4 regions of the Marinobacter albus genome follow, and region 2 is predicted to be linked to each of the others. Evidence: predicted binding sites of a transcription regulator. Region 2 holds the regulator's gene; each other region holds the start of a gene.
What was found. Region 2 encodes sigma-54, which starts transcription at its own class of promoters, with help from an activator protein. Its sites were predicted from a motif close to ANTGGCATNNANNTTGCTNT; they were not measured.

Region 1 (4,199 bases), on a different contig from region 2:
CAGGGATACCTTCAGGGTTGCCGCTTTCCTCGACATACAGCTCGTGAGGGGACTCAACGGCAAGGCGATGCTGGGCATTCGGCTTGATTTCCGGGTAGAGCGTGAGCATCAGGCGCTCCTGAAAGGGGTTTAACCGGAGTGTAGCTGAACTGAACGAAAAAGGGGCAGGTCACTGCTGACCCGCCCCTTCTTTGTTACCACTGAAGACTTACTTTTTCTTCGCGCGCTTGCGCTCGTTTTCAGTCAACAGCTTCTTGCGCAGACGAATCGATTTCGGAGTCACTTCCACCAATTCATCGTCATCAATGAACTCGAGCGCCTGCTCAAGAGTGAACTTGATCGGTGGCACCAGGCCAATGACCTCATCCTTGCCGGAGGCACGCATGTTATCGAGCTTTTTGCCTTTGGTCGGGTTCATGACCAGATCGTTATCCCGACTATGAATACCACAGAGCTGACCTTCGTAAATCTCTTGCCCCGGGTCCAGGAACAGCTTGCCGCGGCTCTGGAGCGTTTCAAGTGAATAGGTCAGCGCAGTACCCGTTGCCATGGACACCAGAACGCCATTCTGGCGACTGGTGACATCACCCAACTTGATGGGGCCGTAGTGGCTGAAGGTTGATGTCAGGATACCGGTGCCTGAGGTCATGGTCAGGAAGGTATTCCGGAAGCCGATCAGACCGCGCGCAGGGATGGTGTACTCAAGACGCATGCGCCCCTTGCCATCCGGCACCATATTGGTCAGATCACCCTTTCGCAGACCCATCTGCTCCATCACGGAACCCTGATGCTGTTCCTCGATATCGACGATGACGTTTTCGTACGGCTCCTGCTTCTCGCCGTCGATTTCGCGAATGACAACTTCAGGCCGACCGACGGCAAGCTCGAAATTCTCGCGACGCATGTTCTCGATCAGAACCGACAGATGCAGTTCGCCACGCCCCGATACCTTGAACTTGTCAGCAGACTCGCCTTCTTCCACCCGCAGCGCAACGTTGTGCAGCAACTCCTTCTCGAGGCGTTCCTTGATGTTGCGGCTGGTTACAAACTTGCCTTCCCGACCGGCAAATGGCGAATCATTGACCTGGAAGGTCATTGATACGGTCGGTTCGTCGACCGTCAGCGCAGGCAATGCCTCAACGTTGGACGGATCACACAGGGTATCCGAGATGAAGAGTTCATCCATACCACTGACGCAGATGATATCGCCCGCCTGCGCTTCCTCAACCTCAACGCGCTGAAGACCGGAGTGCCCCATGATCTTGAGGATACGGCCGTTGCGTTTCTTGCCATCGGCTCCAATCGCGGTCACCGGAGAGTTGGTCTTGACCCTGCCCCGCATAATGCGACCGATGCCGATAACGCCCAGGAAGCTATTGTAATCGAGCTGGGAGATCTGCATCTGAAACGGCCCGTCCGGATCCACGTTGGGCGACGGCACGTGATCAACGATCGCCTGGAACACGGCATCCATGTTGTCGTCCAGGTTCTCGTGATCGAGGCCTGCAATGCCGTTCAGGGCACTGGCATAGACAATTGGGAAATCCAGCTGTTCATCGGTGGCACCGAGGTTATCGAACAGATCGAATACCTGGTCGACCACCCAATCCGGGCGCGCGCCGGGGCGGTCAATCTTGTTGACCACAACAATAGGGCGCAGACCCGCATCGAAAGCTTTCTGGGTTACGAATCGGGTTTGCGGCATCGGGCCATCAATGGAATCGACCACCAGGAGCACACAATCCACCATGCTCATCACCCGTTCTACTTCGCCGCCAAAATCGGCGTGACCCGGGGTGTCGACAATATTGATGTCGTAGTCATTCCACTTCAGCGCCGTGTTCTTGGCCAGAATGGTAATACCACGTTCTTTCTCCTGGTCATTGGAGTCCATCACACGCTCGTTCTCGAGCTCTTTGCGATCCAACGTACCGGACTGACGCAGCAATTTATCTACGAGCGTGGTTTTGCCATGGTCGACGTGAGCGATGATGGCGATATTACGAAGTTTCTCAATCACAACTATAATCCTGCGGCATGCTTTCCTTTGACCTGAGAGGGTCTATCAAGGAGGCCAAGCCTCTCACATGCCGTCTCAAATCCGTAAAATGAACCCATTATCCGGCACCGGGCGGCACCAGCGTCCCAAACGTGAAGCTCGGGGTAAAAATGAGGTGGCGCGCAGTATATCGAAAACTCCCTGCCGTTAATATGAAGAAAAACGCCTATTCCGGGAACACCCTTTCTGCACCATTTAAGGGCGACCCACATGGCATCCGCACCAGTTTTGTGCACCACATCGTCAATCTTGCACCAGTGGAAATCCCGCGGATGCTCCACAAATGGCCAAAACCCGCGTCATTGCTCGCTCCTGGAGCATGCCCTAAAAATTGGCAAGAGCCTTGCTTAAACGAACTCAGCCGAAATTTGCAGGTAAGTGGCAGGCGCTTTTGCTAAGCTGCGAATTCCTGAAGAAAAGATCGGATATCAGCTACCCTGAACGATCCGGCAAAACGAACATGAATGCGCCCGCTCACGCGGGATAACTTACGGAGCATGCACAATGTCCAAGACAGTTGATTTGATCAAAGAACACGAAGTTAAGTGGGTCGACCTGCGCTTTACCGACAGCCGCGGTAAGGAACAGCACGTCACCCTGCCGGCCTCCGAGGTAGACGAAGACTTTTTCGCGGACGGCAAGATGTTCGACGGCTCTTCAATTTCAGGCTGGAAGGGTATCAACGAGTCCGACATGATCCTGATGCCGGATGACTCCAGCTCCGTGCTGGACCCGTTCACCGAAGAGACCACCCTCAACATCACCTGCGACATCGTAGAGCCTTCTACCATGCAGGGATATGAGCGTGACCCGCGTTCCGTTGCCCGTCGCGCTGAAGAGTACCTGAAGTCCACCGGCATCGCCGATGGCGCCCTGTTCGGCCCGGAGCCGGAATTCTTCGTATTTGACTCGGTCAAGTGGGAAGTGGACATGAAAGGTGCGGGCTACTCCATCCACTCCGAAGAAGCGGCCTGGGTTTCCGGCGAAGATTTCGACCGCAACAACATCGGTCACCGTCCGGGCGTGAAAGGTGGCTACTTCCCGGTTCCGCCGGTCGACAGCCTGCACGACCTGCGTGGCGCGATGTGTGCCGCCATGGAGTCCATGGGCCTGAACATCGAAGTTCACCACCACGAGGTGGGTACTGCTGGCCAGTGTGAAATCGGTGTTGGCGCCAACACCCTGACCAAGAAGGCCGACGAAGTTCAGATCCTGAAGTACTGCGTACACAACGTTGCACACGCATACGGCAAGACTGCCACCTTCATGCCGAAGCCGGTTGTTGGTGACAACGGTTCCGGCATGCACGTACACATGTCCCTGAGCAAAGACGGCAAGAACCTGTTTGCGGGTGACAGCTATGCCGGCCTGAGCGAAGCGGCGCTGTACTACATTGGTGGTGTGATCAAGCACGCCAAGGCCATCAACGCCTTCACCAACAGCTCCACCAACTCCTACAAGCGTCTGGTTCCGGGCTTCGAAGCACCGGTTATGCTGGCCTACTCGGCCCGTAACCGTTCCGCCTCCATCCGTATCCCATACGTGAACAGCCCGAAGGCGCGCCGGATCGAAGTTCGCTTCCCGGACGCCTCAGCTAACCCGTACCTGGCTTTCGCCGCCCTCATGATGGCTGGCCTGGACGGCATCCAGAACAAGATCCACCCTGGCGACGCCATGGACAAGGACCTGTACGACCTGCCGAAGGAAGAGGCTCTGAACATTCCGGTCGTGGCCGAAACTCTGGCCGAAGCTCTGGATTGCCTGGAAGAAGACCACGAGTTCCTGACCCGCGGTGGCGTCTTCACTGAAGACATGATTCAGGGTTACGTCGAACTGAAGCGCGGTGAAGTCGAGCGTCTGAACATGACCACGCATCCGGTCGAGTTCGAGCTGTACTACTCCTGCTAAAAACAACCCGTTAATTCGGGATTGTGAAGAAGCCCCGCCCTGTGCGGGGCTTTTTTTTGTGCACCCCCTCACAAGTGCCTGACGTCCTTAACGATATGTAACCAACAACCCGCCACACAGGCGTTGAAATGACTCCGGCGCCCGCAGATAATCAATTAAAATCATGGAAACAGGTGTGCTTATGAACCCGAGGACCGGATTAGTTGCCGCAGCCTTCCTTCTGCTGGCCGTT
Region 2 (4,199 bases):
GAACCATCGGCGAACGGGAAGCCACTCTGACAACCACGAGCCTGACGCTGGACAACGACCTGGGCACCGTCTACACCGATGCCCCCGTCACCATTACCGACACGATTGGCGTAACCCGGGCAAAAGGCATGCAGGCCTGGATCAACGAGCGCATTCTCGAACTTAACTCCCAGGTGGAAGGACGCTATGAAACTGGCAAATAACCGACTACGAACGCTGTTGGCGATCACCCTGGCCCTGACCTTAACCGGGCCCGTCGCCGCGTTCAGCCTGGATTCGGACCTGCCGATTAACGTGAGCGCGGACAGCGCCCGGCTTGACGACGCCAAGGGCATTGCCACCTACACCGGCGACGTTGAACTGATTCAGGGCAGGACCCGGCTTACGGCGGACCGGGTGGTCCTTTATCGCGACGTTGACGGACTGAGCCGGGTTGAGGCCTCTGGCAAGCCCGCCCGTTATCAGCAACCCACCCGCAACGGAGAGGGTGAAACCGATGCCCGGGCTCTCAACATCACCTGGTCGGCCGCGGAGAACCTGCTGACTTTTGAACGGGACGCGATCATTGAGCAGAATGGAAACCTGTTCCGGGGCGATGTCATTCATTATGATACCGTCCGTCGGGTAGTGACTGCCGAGGGCGGCACAAAGACCGAAACCGGCAGCGGCCGCGTCGAGATGGTCATTCAGCCACGCAGCACCAGGAGCATACAGGGATCCGATGGCAGTTCTGAGAGCCAGTAACCTGGCAAAAAGCTACAAGCAGAAAAAAGTGGTGCTTGATGTCTCGCTGGAGATTCGCAGTGGCGAGATCGTCGGCCTGCTGGGCCCCAATGGTGCAGGCAAGACCACCTGTTTCTACATGATCGTCGGGCTGGTCCCGGCCGACCGGGGCCGCATCACGATTGACAGCCAGGACGTCACGCCACTGCCCATGCATGGCCGGGCCCGAAAAGGGATCGGCTATTTGCCCCAGGAAGCCTCGGTGTTCCGGAAACTGACCGTCCGCGACAACCTGATGGCGATTCTGGAAACCCGCAAGGGCTTGAGCCGGGCCGACCGGGAAAGCAGGCTGGGGCAACTGCTGGAGGAATTCCACATTACCCACATTCGCGACAGCGTGGGTATGGCATTGTCCGGAGGCGAACGCCGGCGCGTCGAAATTGCCCGGGCACTGGCCATGGAACCGGCTTTTATCCTTCTGGACGAACCCTTTGCCGGCGTGGACCCGATTTCGGTAAGCGACATCAAGCACATTATCCGCCACCTGCGGGACAAAGGCATTGGGGTACTGATCACAGACCACAATGTGAGGGAAACCCTGGACATCTGTGAAACGGCATACATTGTTTCCGGGGGACACATCATTGCGTCCGGCAATTCGGAAACCATTCTCGCAAACCAGCAAGTAAAAGAGGTTTACCTCGGTAATGAATTCCGTTTGTGAGCAGTGCTGCCCGATTGTGTTGATGAACCCGAGCAAGTAAACTCGGCAAAGAACTTGCTAGGCTGTTTCGCGCCAAGGGCAAGTGACCGGCATACAACAATTTTTTTGAACTTACGGTAAAGCAGAGCCTGATGAGTGACGGATCCTGAACCATGGTTATGAAAGCCTCCTTACAGTTAAAGCTGGGTCAGAGCTTGACCATGACGCCCCAGCTGCAACAGGCGATCCGGCTACTACAGCTATCCACCCTCGATCTACAGCAGGAAATCCAGCAGGCTCTGGAATCCAACCCGATGCTGGAAACCTCGGAAGACGACGATCAGGCCGACACCGCATCCAGTGACGATGATAACAGCCACGAAGAATCAGCCGCGGAAACGGCAGCAGATGCGGGCTCTGACACCAACACCGACTGGGATGAGTCGGAAAACGGCCCCGACTGGACCTCCGAAAACGAGATACCGGATAACATCCCCGACGATCTTCCGGTCGACACCGCCTGGGATGATATCTATCAGTCCGCCCCTGCCCCGGCGGCCCGCAACGACGACGAAAACGATCACGACTTCGAAACCCGCAATTCCCCCAGTGAAACCCTGCAGGACCACCTTGAGTGGCAGTTGAACCTGACACCACTGAGTGAACGTGATCAGGCCATTGCCCATGCCCTGATGGATGCGGTGGACGAACGGGGTTACCTGACCAGCCCGCTGGACGAGATCCATTCAGGGCTGCTGGATGAAAACGAGGAAGACCCGCTTGAACTGGACGAGGTGGAAGCGGTGCTGCACCGGTTGCAGCATTTCGACCCACCCGGCGTATTTGCCCGGGATCTGCAGGAATGCCTGCTGATCCAACTGAACCAGTTGCCGCCTGACACCCCCTGGCTGGCCCAGGCACGCCTCGTCATCACCCACTACATCAATCTGCTGGGCAACCGGGACTACGCCCAGTTGTTGCGCCGCAGCCGGCTCAAGGAAGATCAGTTGCGGGAAGTCCTGGCCCTGATCACCGGTCTGAATCCGCGTCCGGGCGACGTCATTGATCGCGCCGAACCCGATTACGTGATTCCCGATGTCATCGTCCGCAAACACAACGACAGGTGGCGGGTTGAGCTGAATCCTGAAATTGCACCACGCATCCGCGTCAATGCGAGCTATGCTTCTCTTATAAGGCGAGCAGACAGCAGTGCCGATAACACCTACCTGCGGGATCAGTTGCAGGAAGCCAAATGGTTTATCAAGAGCCTGCAGAGCCGCAATGAAACCCTGCTGAAAGTGGCAACACGCATCGTCGAGCACCAGCAGGGGTTTCTGGATCAGGGCGAAGAAGCCATGAAGCCACTGATCCTTTCCGACATAGCGCAGGCGGTGGAAATGCACGAATCGACGATTTCCCGGGTCACCACCCAGAAATACATGCACACTCCGCGGGGAATCTTCGAGCTCAAGTACTTTTTCTCCAGCCACGTCAGTACCGATGAAGGCGGGGAATGTTCATCGACAGCCATCCGTGCAATGATCAAGAAGCTGATAGCGGCCGAGACTCCGAAAAAGCCGTTGAGTGACAGTAAAATTGCAGCCATGCTAGGGGAACAGGGCATCAAAGTGGCCCGTCGAACCGTCGCCAAGTACCGGGAAGCGATGCATATTCCACCCTCTAACGAGCGAAAAAGACTGGTTTAGGGGAGCACTGTCGAGTACAGCGCTCCTCCGAGCCAAACTTTGCCGGCGCGGTGTGCGCCAGCCCTCAGTCCGGCCTTTTGGGACCGGCATGATGACAACAGGAGACGCCTATGCAACTCAACATTTCAGGCCATCACGTAGAACTGACTCCCGCACTGAAGGATTACGTCTCAGAAAAATTCGAGAAACTTGAACGACACTTTGACCATATCAGTAACTGCCAGGTTACCCTGCAGGTGGAAAAGGTGCGTCAGATGGCGGAAGCAACGTTGCACGTGGTTGGTGGTGATATTCACGCAAAGGCTGAAAACGAGGATATGTACGCAGCGATCGACGGGTTGATTGATAAACTGGACCGCCAGATCCTCAAGCACAAGGAAAAGAATGTAGACCGGATGCACGGAAACGGCTCTCGTTAACCGCCCGTTTTCATGCATGTCATCTCATCGCGCTGCGGCATGGAGCACCTGCCGCAGCCTTTTTTTTACGGAAATGCAGTCGATTCATGAGCGACACATCCCTGACCATAGATAACATCCTTGCACCGGAGCTGACCCTATGCCGGGTACCGGCATCAAGCAAGAAGCGGGTGCTGGAATTCATCGCCGAACAGATCCACCGGCACGACGAATCGCTCAGCGAGACCCAGATCTTCAATAACCTGGTGTCCCGGGAGCGTCTCGGCAGTACCGGGATTGGCCAGGGTATTGCCATACCCCACTGTCGGCTGGAAGGACTGGATCACGTGGTAGGCGTTCTGCTGACGCTCGAGGAAAGCATCGAGTTCGACGCCATCGATAACCAGCCCGTGGATCTGGTGTTTGCCCTCGTCGTCCCCAAGGAGGCCACCAGCGAACACCTGGAACTGCTCAGCCAGCTGGCGGAGAAGTTCAACGAGCGGGCGTTCTGCGATGGGCTTCGGCAGTGTGATGACGCCACCACACTATACAAGCGCATGACCACTGCGACCGAGTAACACCCCAGAGAGTGGAGACAGAGTGCCCATGAAACTGATCATCGTGAGCGGCAGATCCGGTTCCGGCAAGAGTACGGCGCTCCATGTGCTC
Region 3 (4,199 bases), on a different contig from region 2:
CTGGATCGACATTCCCAAGGACATCCTGCTCACAGAAGCCCGCGCGCAGGCACCAACCCGCACAGGATCCGGCCCGACAGGCTGCCCCAACCTGTCCGAGGCGCTGACCATGCTGCGGGCCGCCCGCAAGCCCCTGCTCTACAGCGGCGGCGGTGTCAGCCTGGCCCACGCCGAGACCCGCTTCCGGGCCTTTGCCGACACCTCCGCGTTGCCGGGCGTTGTCACACTCAAAGGTATCGGCAACGCAGGCAAACACAGCGATCAGAACCTCGGGATGCTGGGCATGCACGGCTCGAGAGTCGCCAACCGTGCCGTGGACGAGTGCGACCTGCTGCTCGTTGTCGGAGCGCGTCTGGATGACCGGGCCACCGGCAAACTGGACACCTTCGCCCCCAACGCCCGGATGATCCACATCGATGCCGATGCCTCCGAAATCAACAAATTACGCCCGGCAGACCTGGCCATCCGGGGCGACCTCAATACCATCCTGGCGGCCCTGACCCGGGAGCTGGAAACCGAACCGTTGGCGATTGCCGACTGGCAAAAACAGTGCCGCACCTGGAACACCACCGGCGGCTTCAACGCGGCCGACAACGAAGAGCCCCTGGCCCCGATCACCGGCCCCGCGTTCGTGCGACAGCTCTCCCGAATCGCGCCGGACGATACCGTAATCGCCTGCGACGTTGGCCAGCACCAGATGTGGGTCGCCCAGCATTACCAGTTCAACCACCCACGCCACCACCTCTCCAGTGGCGGACTGGGCACCATGGGCTTCGGCCTGCCGGCGGCCATAGGCGCCCAGTTCGCCAACCGCGGCAGCACCGTGATCAACGTTGCGGGCGACGGCTCCTTTATGATGAACGCCCAGGAACTGGCCACCATACGGCGCTACAGACTGCCCCTGAAGATGATTATCCTCGACAACCAGTGCCTGGGCATGGTCCGCCAGCAGCAGGAACTGTTCTACAACAACCGTGAAAGCCAGATCGACCTGGACGACAACCCCGACTTCGTCGCCATGGCCCGGGCCTTCGACATCCCGGCCCTGCACATCGAACGCACCGACCAGATCCGCCGCGGTATTGAAACCATCCTCGCCTACGACGGCCCCATGCTGCTGCACGTTGCCATCGCCCGAGAAGACAACGTCTGGCCCATCGTCAAACCCGGCGCCAGCAACCGCGACATGATCGACGAATCCCAACGCACCGCAAAATCCAGCAAGGAGCACGTTGCATGAACCTCCAGCGCCAAACGGATACACCCAGCTACACCCTCACCTGCCAGATGAGTCATGAAGCGGCCGCGTTGGAGCGATTGTGCCAGGTGGTACGGATTCGCGGATTCCGGATAGCCAGGATGGCGGTGGAATCAGCAGGCGACGAGCTTGCCATCGCCCTCACGCTGGAGGGCACAAGGCCCATCAACATGCTCAAATCGCAGCTGGAAAAGCTGCACACAGTAGGGGACGTGGTTCTCGGAGTTCATGAAATGAAACAAACAAAGACAGCTTAATGTCTTTAAAGGCGAGTCTATCTGAGCAGTCTGATCGAGCGTGGGGAGGGATCTCTTTTCCCAGAAGAAAAGAGATCCCTCACCGCGCCCAGACTCCATCAATCCAGCACGTTGCAACAATTACCAGGACTTGTAGGGCAGGAACTTCCCGTTCATGGTAATCACCACCCGATCCCCCTTCGGATTCTCTTCCTTGTCCACATGCATCGAGAAATCGATGGCACTCATGATACCGTCACCGAACTTCTCGTGGATCAGCTCCTTCAGGGTATCTCCGTAAACACCCACCACCTCGTACAGGCGATAGATCAGCGGATCCTGCGGCACCGAATCACCCCAGGCCTTCTTCGGGCACACCTGAAGGGTTTCCGCGACGACCTTGTCCAGCCCGAGTGTCTCGCAGAGAGCAAGCGCCTTTTCCTCAGTCAGACTGTTCATGCCCAGGCAAGCCGACGTTGTAAACACCGGCGACATGCCAATGGCCTCGGAAAGCGCCTCCCAGGAAACACCTTTCGTCGCCTTGGCTTCCAGAATCTTCGCGGTCATCAGTTCTTTGTTCATCATAAGGCACTCACCCTTTGCTTCAGTTGGTTTTGCACTGTTCCAGTGCAGCTTCCGGGCGCGAACGATTGTTCACTTCCCGACGCTGCATGAGCCTGTCAGGGCTATCGCAGACTTCGTGCCAACCAACAGAAATATTCCAGGACTTTGTTTTTGATGGCATTTAATGAATGGCCGAAATCAGGCCGCACTACGATATTTCGTAGACCACGAAAATTCGTGCTCCCGACTACGAGTTATCGTAATTGGCACGGGACTTGACTCATCTTCCCGGAGACACCGACAGGATGAGAGCGATGAACACCACGACTGCCGTCAGCGAAACGGCAACTGCACGCCCCCGGCCTTCCCAGCACCAGGCACCCCAGGACAGCTGGATCGACCTCCTGCCTGAAGCCGCCCTGCTCGTGGATTGCACCGGGGACCGGATTCTCGCCGCCAACACCCTGGCGGCCCGGATGACCGGTTCCGAGCGGGCGTCGCTGATCGGCGGCCGCTGCACCGCGCTGTTTCCGGACCAACGTCCCACCCTGATCGTCTTCACGGAGGAAACCCTGTTACGGGGACGCGGATGGAGCGGGGATTTCACGCTCCGGCATCAGGACGGTCACACGGTCGAGCTGGAGATTTCCTCGGCGCGCGCCGGAGGAGCCGATTCCCGCGACATCCTGTTCCTGCTTCGGGACCGAAGGCAGCTACGCTCCCTGCGCGAGCGCCACGAGGTCAATCATTACCATCGCGGCGGACTCCTGGAGTGGCGAAGAGTCGAGGCACTGTTCAAGGATATGGAGCGGGAGAATCAGCTGATCCTCCATGCCGTGGGCGAGGGAATCTACGGCGTCGACGCAGAGGGCCGCACCACGTTTGTTAACCCGGCCGGCGAAAAGATGCTGGGCTGGCGAACGGACGAACTGATGGGGCGCGTGATGCACCGGGTCGTCCACCATTCCCATGAGGACGGCTCCCTGTTCCCGCTCAAGGACTGCCCCATCTACGCTGCGTTCCGCGACGCCAGCGTCCGGCGGGTGGGCGAGGACTGGTTCTGGCGCAAGGACGGAACCGGCTTTCCCGTGGAATACACCAGCACCCCGATCATGGACAACGGTCACCCCATCGGCGCGGTCGTCGTATTCAAGGATATTTCCGCCCGCCAGCACGCCCAACAGGAACTGCAACACGCGCTGGAGGAAGTTGAAAGCCTGAAACAGCGGCTCGAGATGGAGAATGCCTACCTGCAGGAGGAACTCAGCGGCGAATACCATTTTCACGACCTGGTCGGCCAGAGTGAGGCCATCAAGGGCATTGCCCGCCGCATTGGGCTGGTGGCGCCCACTGATGCAAACGTGCTGATTACCGGCGAATCCGGTACCGGCAAGGAACTGATTGCGCGTGCCATCCACCAGGCCAGCGACCGACGGGACCGGCCCATGATCCGGGTCAACTGCGCGGCCATCCCCAAGGATCTGTTCGAGAGCGAGTTCTTCGGTCACATCAAGGGTGCGTTCACCGGGGCCGTGAGCGATCGGATTGGCCGCTTCGAACTGGCCGATGGCGGTACCCTGTTCCTGGACGAGGTGGGCGAAATCCCGCTGGAGCTTCAGGGCAAGCTCCTCAGAGTCCTGCAGGATCAACAGTTCGAGCGGGTGGGCGAAAACCGCACCCGGGCGGTCAACGTCCGGGTGATTGCCGCCACGAACAGGGAGCTGAAATCGGAAATCCAGGCCAAGACATTTCGGGAGGACCTATACTTCCGCCTGAATGTCTTCCCCATCGAATCGGTGCCTCTACGCCGGCGTCTGGAGGATATCCCCATCCTCGCCCGGGAATTTCTCAACCGGGCCTGCCAGAAGTTCAACCGCCCCACCCTTATATTGCGAGAACGGGACGTGGAAACCCTACAGGCCTACCACTGGCCGGGCAATGTGCGGGAGCTGGAAAACGTGATCGAGCGACAGGTGATCACCGCAAACGGCGGCCTTGATCTGGACCTGCCGGGACAGGATTCCCCGGCCAGAGCATCAGCGGCATCCACACCACCGCCCAGGCACTTCAATGGCGAGCTGATGACCGAGCAGGATTTGAGGGACCTAGAGAAAAAGAACCTGACGCAGGCCCTGACCATG
Region 4 (4,199 bases), on a different contig from region 2:
CAACTGGGCCAACCCGGAAATGTGGGGCAAGGCCTGGTGGTAAGCCAACGCGTGCCCAGACACCTATGCCGCCGCTGCCACCTGCACCCCAACATCTGCGTCTGTGACCACTGCAGCGCCGTGCCAAACCAGACCCCGTTGACCGTATTGCAGCACCCCTCGGAAGTCGGCCGGAGCAAGGGAACCCTGAGAATCCTCGAGCAGTGCCTGACAAGGCTCCAGGTCTTTGTCGGTGAGACCCCGGCAGAATTTCGCCAGGCCGGATTGGGCGACAACATCCCCCTGGCCGGTACCGCGGTACTGTTCCCGGGGCCAGACAGTCAGGCCCTCGAAGAGGCCGACCTGCAAGGCATCCATCACTGGGTTCTACTGGACGGCACCTGGCGGAAGGCGGCCAAGATCCTGCACCTGAACCGGCGGATCGGCGAGCTGCCGAGGTATCACTTTGCCGCACCGCCGCCCTCCCGTTACGTTATCCGCAAGGCTCCGGGGGACCATCACCTGGCAACCGCCGAGGCCGCCGGCCACCTCCTCCAGCACCTGGAACCGGGCCTCGACACCGACCCCATCCACGCCGCCATGGCGGCGCTGGTGACCAGACAACTGGCCCAGATCCCGGCGCCACTTCGGGATCGCTACCGGTAGCACCGGAAACCTGAGCGGTTGGCAATACACGCAGGCTTGAGCGATCATACGACCTGACAGACGTGACACTCAGCAAGCGTATAGGACACCCGTTTATGGCCCTGTTCAGTCAGAAGAACGCCGAGGAACAACTGAACGCCGAATCCGCGAAGGTGCATCGGGCCGATCTGGAGACGGTGCTCGAACGCCAGCGAGCCATCGAGGAAAAGGTGAAAGGCAGTGGCCGGCTCAAGCGCTTCAGTGCCGACATAAAACTGATGTTCTCGATGATCCGGGACTACTGGTACGGCAACTACCGCAGTGTCCCCTGGAAGACCATCGCCGCAGTCGCCGGCGCCCTGCTGTACGTGCTCAACCCGCTTGATGTCATTCCCGACCTGATCTTTGGTTTTGGTTTCCTCGACGACGCCGGTGTTGTCGCCCTGTGTCTGAAACTGGTCGAATCGGATCTGCACCGCTACGCGGCGTGGAAAGAACAACAGGAAAACCAAAAGCAGGAATCGGATCCCGGATTTACACAATCAAATTGATTGAAAAATAAACCAACGGGAAGGTGTGCTGGTTTTAGAAGACCGGGAAGTCGGCTCGCCGTTTCTGGCCCGGTCACCGGCGACAGCATCACCTGGTAACCCCACCAGCACCGACCAATACGGTGCATCTTTCCCATTTATGCACCGTATTGGTGCCATTTCTGTTCATTGCCCGCACCAGAACTCCAGCGAAGGACTTACAACTGACCACCACTCCTAATTTTGCATTGTTTTGGAACACCTCTTGCTTATGTGCACACCCACAATGCACAGAAAGCCCGACAGAGGCTGAAACACACCATCAGGAGCGAAAAACCCGTGGACATCACGAGTGCAGTACATACCCTGACCGAGAGCGCCAACACGCTGTTCATTCTCATCGGTGCCATCATGGTACTGGCCATGCACGCCGGCTTTGCCTTCCTCGAAGTGGGCACCGTGCGACACAAGAACCAGGTCAATGCCCTGGTCAAGATCATGACCGACTTCGGCGTCTCCGCCGTCATGTATTTCTTCATCGGCTACTACGTTGCCTACGGCAGCCACTTCATGTCCGGTGCTGCCGAGCTGACCGCCAGCAACGGCTACGAGCTGGTCAAGTTCTTCTTCCTGATGACCTTCGCGGCAGCCATACCGGCGATTGTGTCGGGCGGTATTGCCGAGCGGGCGAAGTTTTACCCGATGCTGATTGCATCCGGCCTGATCGTCGCGTTCATCTACCCCTTCTTCGAGGGCCTGATCTGGAACGGCAACTACGGTTTCCAGGCCTGGCTTGAGAGCCAGTTTGGTGCATCCTTCCACGACTTTGCCGGCTCCGTTGTAGTGCATGCGGTCGGTGGCTGGATTGCCCTGGCGGCGGTGCTTCTGCTTGGCGCCCGTAACGGTCGCTACCGCAATGGCCGGGTGGTCGCCTTTGCCCCGTCCAACATTCCTTTCCTGGCCCTGGGCGCCTGGATCCTGACCGTGGGCTGGTTCGGCTTTAACGTCATGTCGGCACAGACCCTGGATGGCATCAGCGGTCTGGTGGCCGTCAACAGCCTGATGGCCATGGTCGGCGGCATTCTCGTGTCCATGCTGCTGGGCCGGAAGGATCCGGGCTTCATCCACAACGGACCACTGGCCGGACTGGTTGCTGTTTGTGCAGGTTCCGACCTGATGCATCCTGTTGGTGCACTGATCACTGGCGGTGTCGCCGGCGCCATCTTCGTTTACCTGTTCGAATGGGCCCAGGACAAGATCGAGCGCCTGGACGATGTTCTGGGTGTATGGCCCCTGCACGGCGTGTGCGGTGTCTGGGGCGCAATCGCCTGCGGCATCTTCGGCCAGGCGAGTCTCGGCGGCCTGGGCGGCGTCAGCCTGATGTCCCAGATCATCGGCTCCGTTGCCGGCGTTGCCATCGCCTTTGTCGGCGGCCTGATCGTATACGGCGTGATCGGCGCCATCTCGGGGCTGCGCCTGACCGAGGAAGAAGAGTTCAACGGCGCGGACGTCAGCATTCACCGCATTGGTGCGACGGCCGTAGAGTAAGCTCCCCCTTCCAACAACAGGCGGCCATCTGGCCGCCTGTTGTCCTTCTATACCCCCCGAATTGACAGACGCCCGGTCTTCTCCTTTCTTTAAATCAAGGCAGTTTTCCAAAAACGACAACTACTGGCCCACCTTTTGCTGCCGATTACCTTACCGTGTGCCATACGCGCCGGCACCGCCCTAGGAGATGTACGGAATCATGCTGATTCAGACACCGGACCAAGGCCTGTTTGACGAACTGTTCGACCGGGACAACAAAGTACGACCGCACTGCCGAATGCTGGAGCAGTGGTTGATCAACTCGGATGAAACCCTGATTGCTGAAAAGCGTCGAGAAGCGGATGTGCTGTTCCAGCGCCTGGGCATCACCTTCAACGTCTACGGTGAAGACCAGGGCGCCGACCGGCTGATACCGTTCGATCTAATTCCCCGGGTGATCTCCGCCAGCGACTGGCACAAATTGCAGAGCGGTCTGCGCCAGCGGGTGCAGGCACTGAACCGCTTCCTGTTCGATATCTACCACGACTACGACATCGTCAAAGCCGGCGTGATCAGCGCCGAGCAGGTTTTTGCCAACCCGCAATACCAGCCCGGCATGCAGGCCCTGAAACTGCCGCGCAATCTGTATTGCCACATCGCCGGGATTGACCTGATTCGTAATAACGACGGCGACTTCTACGTCCTCGAGGACAACCTGCGCTGCCCCAGCGGCGTTTCCTACATGCTCGAGAATCGCCGCATGATGATGCGTCTGTTCCCGGAGCTTTTCGCCCACTCACCGGTGGCGCCCGTTGAGCACTACCCCAATCTGCTGGGTGAGACACTGCGTGCAGCCTCTCTCAAACCGGACCCGACCGTGGTGGTCCTGACTCCCGGCCGATTCAACAGCGCCTATTTCGAGCACGCCTTCCTCGCCCGGCAAATGGGCGTGGAACTGGTGGAAGGCGCCGACCTGTTCGTGCACCAGAACAAGGTGTTCATGAAGACCACGGTCGGCCCCCAGCAGGTCGACGTCATATACCGCCGCATCGACGACGACTTCCTCGACCCACTCGCGGGCAATCCCGACTCCATGCTGGGTGTGCCCGGACTTTACTCCGCCTACCGGACCGGCAACGTGGTGCTGACCAATGCCATGGGCACCGGCGTCGGGGATGACAAATCCATCTACCCCTACGTGCCCGACATGATCCGCTTCTACCTGGACGAGGAACCGATCCTGAAAAACGTTCCCACCTGGCAGTGCCGCAAGAAAAAGGATCTCCAGTACGTACTCGACCACCTGCCGGAGCTCGTGGTCAAAGAAGCCCAAGGGGCCGGTGGTTACGGCATGCTGATTGGCCCGAAGGCCAGCAAACAGGAACTCGCCACCTTCCGCAGCCTGCTCAAGGCCCGGCCCCAGGATTACATCGCCCAGCCTACCCTGAGCCTGTCCACCTGCCCGACCTTTGTCGATGAGGGCATCGCGCCCCGCCACCTGGACCTGCGACCGTTCGT

Region 1: glnA (glutamate--ammonia ligase) is a predicted target of sigma-54. The motif match lies at 2,390-2,409, and genes of this name have one in related genera.
Region 3: QQF73_RS15875 (sigma 54-interacting transcriptional regulator) is a predicted target of sigma-54. The motif match lies at 2,321-2,340, and genes of this name have one in related genera.
Region 4: QQF73_RS13510 (ammonium transporter) is a predicted target of sigma-54. The motif match lies at 1,407-1,426, and genes of this name have one in related genera.

The regions. Positions count from the first base shown of each region.
Region 1 covers NZ_JASSQD010000004.1:129,500-133,698, forward strand. Annotated here, with positions in the region: gene pip (prolyl aminopeptidase) at 1-109, opposite strand, end outside; gene typA (translational GTPase TypA) at 209-2,020, opposite strand; gene glnA (glutamate--ammonia ligase) at 2,564-3,967, shown strand; gene QQF73_RS18335 (DUF4124 domain-containing protein) at 4,149-4,199, shown strand, end outside.
Region 2 covers NZ_JASSQD010000001.1:1,295,900-1,300,098, reverse strand. Annotated here, with positions in the region: gene lptC (LPS export ABC transporter periplasmic protein LptC) at 1-203, shown strand, start outside; gene lptA (lipopolysaccharide transport periplasmic protein LptA) at 187-744, shown strand; gene lptB (LPS export ABC transporter ATP-binding protein) at 722-1,447, shown strand; gene QQF73_RS06115 (RNA polymerase factor sigma-54) at 1,606-3,132, shown strand; gene hpf (ribosome hibernation promoting factor) at 3,243-3,551, shown strand; gene ptsN (PTS IIA-like nitrogen regulatory protein PtsN) at 3,638-4,108, shown strand; gene rapZ (RNase adapter RapZ) at 4,137-4,199, shown strand, end outside.
Region 3 covers NZ_JASSQD010000003.1:224,550-228,748, forward strand. Annotated here, with positions in the region: gene ilvG (acetolactate synthase 2 catalytic subunit) at 1-1,240, shown strand, start outside; gene QQF73_RS15865 (ACT domain-containing protein) at 1,237-1,515, shown strand; gene cynS (cyanase) at 1,636-2,079, opposite strand; gene QQF73_RS15875 (sigma 54-interacting transcriptional regulator) at 2,373-4,199, shown strand, end outside.
Region 4 covers NZ_JASSQD010000002.1:437,277-441,475, reverse strand. Annotated here, with positions in the region: gene QQF73_RS13525 (DUF6231 family protein) at 1-43, shown strand, start outside; gene QQF73_RS13520 (tRNA-uridine aminocarboxypropyltransferase) at 22-645, shown strand; gene QQF73_RS13515 (YkvA family protein) at 741-1,175, shown strand; gene QQF73_RS13510 (ammonium transporter) at 1,494-2,702, shown strand; gene QQF73_RS13505 (circularly permuted type 2 ATP-grasp protein) at 2,902-4,199, shown strand, end outside.